Regions from separate parts of the Vibrio diabolicus genome, predicted to be linked through region 4. Evidence: predicted binding sites of a transcription regulator. Region 4 holds the regulator's gene; each other region holds the start of a gene.

Region 1 (2,210 bases), 980 kb from region 4:
GAATTGCGTTGTAGATGTCTGGCTCCGCTTCTTTCGATAGCTTGATGGTTTTCGCGTAACAACCACCTTCGAAGTTGAAGACGCCGTCATCATCCCAACCGTGCTCATCATCACCAATTAACGCACGTTTAGGATCAGTCGATAGTGTGGTTTTACCCGTACCAGAGAGACCAAAGAATACCGCTACGTCGCCGTCTTTGCCCATGTTAGCGCTACAGTGCATTGATGCGATGTCTTTTAGAGGAAGGAAGTAGTTCATCATTGCGAACATGCCTTTCTTCATCTCACCGCCGTACCAAGTACCACCGATAAGTTGCATGCGCTCGGTTAGGTTAAATACGGTGAAGTTTTCTGAGTTCAGACCTTGCTCTTCCCATTTTGGGTTAGTGCATTTTGCGCCATTCATTACCACGAAGTCTGGTTCAAATGTTGCCAATTCTTCTTCCGTTGGGCGGATAAACATGTTTTTAACGAAGTGCGCTTGCCATGCGACCTCCGTGATAACACGAATGCTCAAACGCGTATCTGGGTTTGCACCACAGTAACCGTCAACAACAAACAAGCGTTTGTTAGAAAGCTGGTTTGTGACCAGTTCTTTCAGCTCGTCCCACACTTCTGGAGTGATTGGTTTGTTGTCATTTTTTACTTGATCAGACGTCCACCACATATGCTCTTCTGTCGTAGCGTCTTTGACGATGTATTTATCTTTTGGTGAGCGACCAGTAAAGATGCCAGTGTCAACGGCAACCGCACCTAGTTCAGTAACCACGCCACGCTCATAACCTGTTAGGTCTTCACGCGTTTCTTCCTCAAACAACATTTCGTAGCTAGGGTTGCGAATAACCTCTTTAACGTTATGCAGTCCGTGCTTGGTTAGATCAAGTGTTGCAGCCTTAGTATGTTCCATAACGGTCATAGGTGCTCCTTATAAGGATTTTTGTAGGGATTTTGTAAGAATGTTTTAATTTTAATCTGCTCACCATGCTAGCAACGGGGCGGGGAGAAAACAGGGAGATAGCTCAAAATTTATCCATGATTTCAATAAGGTTTTAGGTAACCCGTCACATATTGGTGGGAATAGTTTATCGTGCACGCAATCCTTTGCGCTAGGGCAAAATCATTATTAATTGTTTAAAATTAAGCAGTTGTTTTATTACGCTTGAAGCGAGGCATTACGAGGGGTTGATCACAAAAATGCCAGCATTAAGCTGGCATTTTGTAGGGTAAATTACGTGCTTGATAAGCTATGTAAATTAATGCAGTGTTTTCTTGTCCGCAGAAGCTTGTGCATACAGCTCGGTGACTTCTGCTTCGTCGAACGTATAGGTCGTGCCACAGTAATCACAATGTAAAGAAACGGATCCTACTTCAGCCAAAATGTCATAAATTTCAGCTTTCTCAACGGTGATGATAGCGGCACCACTACGATCACGAGAACAGCCACAATGGAATTCGACAGGTTGCGGTTCGTAAAGGCGCACTTTGTCTTGGTTATATAGGCGGTATAGTAGTTCGTTAGCTTCTAGACCAAATAGCTCTTCATCTTTTACCGTGTCAGTCAGTTGCTCTAGATGCTCGAAATCATCTGGTGAACCAGTGCCATCAGGGATTACTTGAATCAACATACCTGCTGCGTGGGCTTTACCTTCATGCTCGCCCGTGCGGATCCATAGACGCGTTTTTAGCTGCTCTGAGTTTGCAAAGTAGCCTTCTAGTACGTCGGCTAGAGTATCACCTTCTAATCCAACGACACCTTGGTAACGCTCACCGTTTTTCGGTTCGATAGTGATAACGAGGTAACCTTTGCCCATGAGATCGTGGAGGCTTGCATCATCGGCAATATCGCCTTCCCAGCGAGCCACGCCACGAACGCGTTGCTTGTGGTCACCGTTGATAACGGCAAGAGATACAGGGCCGTCGCCTTGTAGCTGAATGGTGATTGAGCCTTCGAACTTAAGAGTGGCAGTTAAAAGAGTGGTTGAAACGAGTAGCTCACCCAGCAGTTTCTCTATTGCTGCCGGATATTCCTTGCTGGAGATAACACGTTGGTACGCTTCATCCAATTGTACCAACTCGCCACGTACTGAAAGATCTTCGAATAGGTAGCGGTTTAAAACATTATTTGCCATGGAGTGCTTTCCTCGTTGGTAATTCCGGCTTTTATTGGTGTTTGAACTTAATGATGTCTCTGCGCTGCTTTTTATCTGGGC
Region 2 (2,210 bases), 320 kb from region 4:
TAGGTCACGGAATAGCGATGAGGCTTGTGGTTCATCGCTAACACGACATTCAGTGCAAACGCGCCCAAAATCGAAAGACCAATTACTTCTGGAGTGACAAAGAAGAATGACGCAAACAGGATGCACGCATCGATTGCCATTTGGCTTTTGCCAACTGAAATGCCAAATTTGTCCTGAATAAATAAACACAGCACGTTAAAGCCACCTAAGCTGGAGCGATGTCGGAACAAGATCAGCATACCGAGTCCCATTAAAAGCCCACCTGCGACGGCACAATAAACTTCATTTACCGATTCGAGCGAGATTAGCAAATAAAGATGATCGGCAAAGATAGAAACCAAAGCGCCAGAAATGGCACTATTAATGGCGAAATGACGGCCGAAGCGTTTCCATGCTAGCAAGTAAAAGGGACTGTTTGCTAAAAAGTACAGCACACCAAACGTAAAAGGTGTAAATTGGCTAATAAGCAGAGCCAATCCTGTCGTCCCCCCTGTTAGGAGGTTTGCGGATTGGAGAAAGAAAACGCCTTGAGCTACCAAAAAGGTACCCGTGAGAATCGCTATCCAGTCTTCTTTTAATGAGTGTTTTTCCATCAATGTTGCAGTCATTAGTGATAAATAAGGCGTGCATAGTAGTAAAAAGATGATCTTTTCGGTAGCTAGAGGGTAAAATTTACGGTAAACCTATGTAATTGCTGTTTTACAGGGTGTAAAGCACAAAATTGACAGGCAGTAGATCGTCGTTATGCAATTGCAATGCGGGCGTGATACAGATTGCTTGCCATCATGAAAAAACTGCATGAGAAAAATTGTAAATTTCTCTTTATGACCCAGATCAAATTATGTAGAATGCGCGCCATTAGGGTGACGAAAACGTTTGCGTAGGGTCATTCAACAGTTTTTTTGCAACTTTCAGTACTAATCTGAGTCAGGAGATACAGATGCTTAAGCGTGATATGAACATCGCAGATTACGATGCGGAACTGTTCGCAGCTATCCAGGAAGAAACTCTTCGCCAGGAAGAACACATTGAACTTATCGCTTCTGAAAACTACACAAGCCCACGTGTAATGGAAGCGCAAGGTTCTCAGCTAACGAACAAATACGCTGAAGGCTACCCAGGCAAGCGTTACTACGGCGGTTGTGAGTACGTAGATAAAGCGGAACAACTTGCTATCGACCGTGCATGCAAACTGTTCGGTTGTGAATACGCGAACGTACAGCCTCACTCAGGTTCTCAAGCAAACAGCGCGGTTTACATGGCGCTTCTTAACCCAGGCGATACAGTTCTAGGCATGAGCCTAGCGCACGGTGGTCACCTGACTCACGGTTCTCCAGTAAACTTCTCTGGTAAGCACTACAACGTTATCCCTTACGGTATCGATGAAGCGGGTCAAATCAACTACGACGAGATGGAACAGCTAGCGCTTGAGCACAAGCCTAAGATGATCATCGGTGGTTTCTCTGCTTACTCGCAAATCGTTGATTGGAAGCGCATGCGTGAAATCGCGGACAAAGTAGATGCTTACCTTTTCGTTGATATGGCGCACGTAGCGGGTCTTATCGCAGCAGGCGAATACCCAACACCTGTTCCACACGCTCACGTGGTAACAACAACGACGCACAAAACACTAGCAGGTCCTCGCGGTGGTCTTATCTTGTCAAATGCTGGCGAAGATATGTACAAGAAATTGAACTCAGCAGTGTTCCCTGGTGGTCAAGGTGGCCCTCTAATGCACGTTATCGCTGGTAAAGCAGTAGCGTTCAAAGAAGCGATGGAGCCAGAGTTCAAAGCTTACCAAGCTCGCGTAGTGAAAAACGCAAAAGCAATGGTTGGTCAATTCCAAGAGCGTGGCTACAAAATCGTATCTAACGGCACAGAAAACCATTTGTTCCTTGTGGACCTGATCGACAAAGACATCACTGGTAAAGACGCAGACGCGGCACTAGGTGCAGCAAACATCACAGTGAACAAAAACTCGGTACCAAATGACCCACGCAGCCCATTCGTAACGTCTGGTATCCGTGTAGGTACGCCAGCGATCACTCGCCGTGGCTTCACTGAAGAAGATGCAAAAGAGCTAGCAAACTGGATGTGTGACGTTCTAGATAACATCGGCAACGAAGAAGTTATCGAAGCGACTAAACAGAAAGTGCTCGAAATTTGTAAGCGTCTACCGGTTTACGCCTAACTGTTCTTCATAGAATGAG
Region 3 (2,210 bases), on a different replicon from region 4:
ACAAGCGCCTAAGCTATATCGCCCAACTATTGTTGGTGTCGGTCAAACCATCGTAGATATCGAAGCGCGTGTAGATGATGCGTTTTTAGAAAAATACAACCTAAGTAAAGGACATTCACTCGTTCTTGAAGAAAGCAAAGCAGATGCACTTTACGAAGAACTGGTTGAGCAAGGCCTGATCACACACCAATACCCAGGTGACACGATTGGCAACACGCTCCACAATTACTCAGTATTGGCGGATAGCAAATCCGTTTTGCTCGGCGTGATGTCCAAGAACATTCAAGTTGGTTCTTTTGCTTACCGTTACCTTTGCCGCACGTCTTCACGCATGAACCTCAACCACCTACAAACGGTAGATGGTCCTATTGGTCGTTGTTATACCCTGATTTCTCAAGATGGCGAACGCACATTTGCTATCAATGAAGGTCACATGAACCAACTACTTCCGGAAAGCATTCCTGAAGAGATCTTTGAGAAAGCATCAGCTCTGGTTGTTTCTTCTTACCTAATGCGCGGTAAAGAAGAGGATCCAATGCCGAAAGCGGTACAAAAAGCGATCGACTTTGCCAAGAAGCACGATGTCCCTGTTGTACTGACTTTAGGCACAAAGTACGTTATCGAAGGTAACGCGCAATGGTGGCAAGAGTACATTCGCGAGAACATATCTGTTGTTGCAATGAATGAAGAAGAAGGCGCCGCATTAACAGGCGAGACAGAACCGCTTGCGGCTGCTGATAAAGCACTTGAGTGGGTCGATCTTGTTCTATGTACTGCTGGGCCAAATGGCCTATACATGGCAGGTTACACTGACGAAAAAGTAAAACGAGAAACCACACACGACATTCTTGAAGGCTCAATTGAAGCCTTTAACCAATACGAATTTAGTCGTGCGATGCGTAAAGGAGATTGTGAGAAGCCAATGAAGGTATACTCTTACATTGGTCCTTACCTAGGTGGTCCACTAGAGATTAAGAACACCAACGGCGCAGGTGATGCGGCGCTTTCTGCTTTACTGCATGATATGGCTGCAAACTCTTTCCATCAAAAAGAAGTGCCTAACTCAGAAAAGCACGAAGTACGCTGTTTGACTTACTCATCACTTTCTCAGATCTGTAAATATGCAAACCGAGTAAGCTATGAAGTGTTGACGCAACACTCTCCTCGCCTATCGCGAGCACTTCCTGAACGAGAAGATAGCTTAGAAGAAACTTACTGGGATCGTTAAGATCACAGCTTTAAAGCTAAAAATACATCAAGGTCACCATTTGGTGGCCTTTTTGTTTTGATCTGGCGCAGTAAATAGTAGATTTTGTTAGTATGTAGCACAGTATAGAGCAGTAAACTCTTTACATACCGAATCGAAACCGTACTATCACCGAGCAAACGTTTGCCTAACAATAATACTTGCTCCAACTCAGATTGTTTTTCAACACTACCTGCGAGTCACTTTAGGGATTATCCATGCAGTCAGATATTGAAATTTGTCGAAACACACCACTTTCTTCTATTGATGTTATTGCGGAAAAAGTAGGGTTACTACCCGAAGAATATGACACTCACGGGAAGCACAAAGCCAAAGTCCATCCAAAATGTTTGGAGCGGCTAAAAGAGAATGATAACGGTAAGCTTGTGCTTGTTACTGCGATCACTCCTACCCCACTTGGCGAAGGAAAAACCGTTACAACAGTCGGACTGGCGCAAGGTTTAGCTAAGCTTGAACAATCCGTTATCGCATGTATTAGACAACCTTCTATGGGACCTGTATTCGGTATTAAAGGCGGTGCTGCTGGCGGTGGTTATTCCCAAGTTGCTCCAATGGAAGAACTGAACTTACACCTTACTGGTGACATCCATGCGGTGACGGCGGCGCATAATCTAGCTTCAGCCGCGCTTGATGCTCGCTTGTATCATGAACAACGCGAAGGCTATGATGCCTTTGAAGCACGTACTGGATTAAAGGCACTTAAAATCGATACGGCAAGCATTACTTGGAAACGAGTAATGGACCATAATGATCGTGCACTACGTAAAGTCAAAATTGGGCTAAATGAGCCAGGAAAAGTCATCAATGGATACGAACGCGACGAAGGGTTCGATATTTCTGCCGCGTCTGAGTTAATGGCTATCATTGCACTGGCTAAAGATTTGAAAGATTTACGTCAGCGTATTGGGAAAATTGTCGTAGCGTACGATTTGAACGGAAACCC
Region 4 (2,210 bases):
TAAGGCTTTAGCCCTTGTTTCTCGAAGTCAGATGAAGTTTGTTGGTCTGCTCTTATATGAAGCTGATTATTTACAACTAGTGCAAACATTGTTTCATCAGCGAATAGTCCGAAGCCACCAAACATTGAGCGCGACTTGATATTACCAAGTGCCTCAAATAGCTTCATAGAGTCTTTGAGTATCGGTTTATCCATGTTTTGTTATCTCGGTGTAATTAATATTACGCCACCAAAAGTCAGGTCCGAGAGAGTAGCAAACATGCGCAAAAGCAATGTCATTACAGGGTAAAGTCATCGCTTGCACACTTGCCATCGGTAACCCCGCTACCTTCCATATAGTACTATGGTTCAGGCCGGAGGCTTTGCGTCCCACCCTTTCGAATGGTTTGCCCTGTGCGTGACAGAATGAGCATACTTCGTATATTGAATTAACATCACGTTTTACCCGTAAAAGTGTGATTTTGGTTCAATAAAAAGTGTCGACAAGCGCATATTTGTGCATATTTGAGAATAAGGCGGGATGATCTCGAGGTTGTGAGCGAGTGTGATTTACCTACATATAAAACAGAGACTTAGAGATTCGAGATTTTTTGTCTAACAAACCTAAGTCAGGGAAAAGTTATTTAGATACAAAAAATAAGCGCCCTTTTAGAGCGCTTATTTGACATCGTTATATTTGGCGAATTTTAGTTCATTTTCTTCACGGTGTTTCGAATTACAAGCTCAGGTTGCATTTCGAAAATTCGCTTTTCGTGTTCTTTATCTTTGATTCGCTCAAGTAGGATCTCGAACGCATTTTTACCCACACGACGTTTAGGTTGGTGGATAGTGGTTAACGGTGGAGAGAAGTATTCCGCAAGCTCGATGTTGTCGTAGCCGATCACTGAAATATCATCAGGAACTTTGATACCGTTTTGTTGTAGGCGGCTCATTAAGCCCAAAGCCATTGTGTCGTTAAAACAGAATACCGCTGTCGGACGTTTGTCCATTGCTGTAATTTTATCTGCGACTAAGACGGCCGTATCACATTCAAAGTTACCTTCAAGGATCCAATCTTCATTTACAGCTAGGTTTGCTTCGCTCATCGCGCGACGGAAACCTGCAATGCGCTCTTGGCAAGCAAGTTTTTCAAAATGACCGCTTAGACAAGCAATATCAGTATGGCCATTGTCGATCAGATGTTTGGTTGCGATGTAGCCACCTTCTTCTGAGTTATCCATGATCTTGTCCGCTTGTGAGCTTTCTGGACCCCAATCCATGACCACTTTAGGAATGTCGGCATGACGGTCAAGCATCTCTTTAAGCTCTTCGGTTAAGTCAGAACACATCACTAGGATGCCATCAACACGTTTTTCAGCCAGCATACGGATGTAATCGCGTTGTTTTTCGTAAATCCCACCCGTATTACACAGAATCAGAGTGTAGCCTTGGCGGTAACAGTAGCTCTCAACCCCGTCAATCACTTCTGAGAAGAATAGGTTGGTTGACTGCGTTACTAACATGCCAATAGTACGAGTTGAGTTGCACTTTAGGCTGCGTGCAACCGCACTTGGCGCGTAATTCAACTCGTCCACGGCTTTCATTACTTTTTCTTGCGTTGCTTCTGCAACGAAACGCGTTTTATTGATAACGTGCGAAACTGTCGTAGTGGAAACGCCGGCTAAGCGAGCAACGTCTTTTATAGTGGCCATAAATGGTGTCCTGTATCGAGCTACTGAAATATGTCGTGTTGGATGTACCTGATGCTCTAATGGTTTTACACCCAGCAATCTAAGGTTGGCGCTAAGTGTTTCGGCAGCGGTTGGTCCAAGCACGACAAAAGGGTACGTAGCAGCATCGGTCGATGAATTTTATCTTTTTTCTATCTGATGAGAAATTGCCATCAACCTGTTAAAAAACACAAAAACCGCTATATTTCAGCGGTTTACATATAAATCATATTTAATCGTTTGCGCTCACATTTTAGCCCTATGTGGACTGACTAGCAATGTTTTCAGCAAGAGATTTGTGTATTTGAAGTCACATTTTGACTGCTAAATAACCAAGCGTCTTTGAGCTAAGTTAAGGCAAACGAATAATATACCCAACTTACTTACATTCAGTTATTTCAGGTATACAGGAAGCCCGATAGGCGGGCTCCTTAAAAAAATAGGCGGCAATTATTCCCCAAGAAGGTAAGCGCTGTCTAGTTTACAAAATGCAACTAATAGT

The links. Region 4 encodes PurR, which represses purine synthesis genes. Its sites were predicted from a motif close to TNANGNAAACGTTTNCNTNA; they were not measured.
Region 1: the regulator PurR is predicted to act here: its motif matches at 1,090-1,109, upstream of pckA (phosphoenolpyruvate carboxykinase (ATP)).
Region 2: the regulator PurR is predicted to act here: its motif matches at 865-884, upstream of glyA (serine hydroxymethyltransferase).
Region 3: the regulator PurR is predicted to act here: its motif matches at 1,379-1,398, upstream of FR741_RS19255 (formate--tetrahydrofolate ligase).

Annotation. Positions count from the first base shown of each region.
Region 1 covers NZ_CP042451.1:3,122,432-3,124,641, reverse strand. Annotated here, with positions in the region: gene pckA (phosphoenolpyruvate carboxykinase (ATP)) at 1-916, opposite strand, end outside; gene hslO (Hsp33 family molecular chaperone HslO) at 1,254-2,129, opposite strand; gene hslR (ribosome-associated heat shock protein Hsp15) at 2,161-2,210, opposite strand, start outside.
Region 2 covers NZ_CP042451.1:2,464,707-2,466,916, reverse strand. Annotated here, with positions in the region: gene FR741_RS11765 (YitT family protein) at 1-593, opposite strand, end outside; gene glyA (serine hydroxymethyltransferase) at 941-2,191, shown strand.
Region 3 covers NZ_CP042452.1:893,358-895,567, reverse strand. Annotated here, with positions in the region: gene FR741_RS19260 (inosine/guanosine kinase) at 1-1,228, shown strand, start outside; gene FR741_RS19255 (formate--tetrahydrofolate ligase) at 1,465-2,210, shown strand, end outside.
Region 4 covers NZ_CP042451.1:2,139,900-2,142,109, reverse strand. Annotated here, with positions in the region: gene FR741_RS10190 (TfoX/Sxy family DNA transformation protein) at 1-194, opposite strand, end outside; cyclic di-GMP riboswitch class I at 311-400, opposite strand; gene purR (HTH-type transcriptional repressor PurR) at 686-1,690, opposite strand; gene torD (molecular chaperone TorD) at 2,159-2,210, opposite strand, start outside.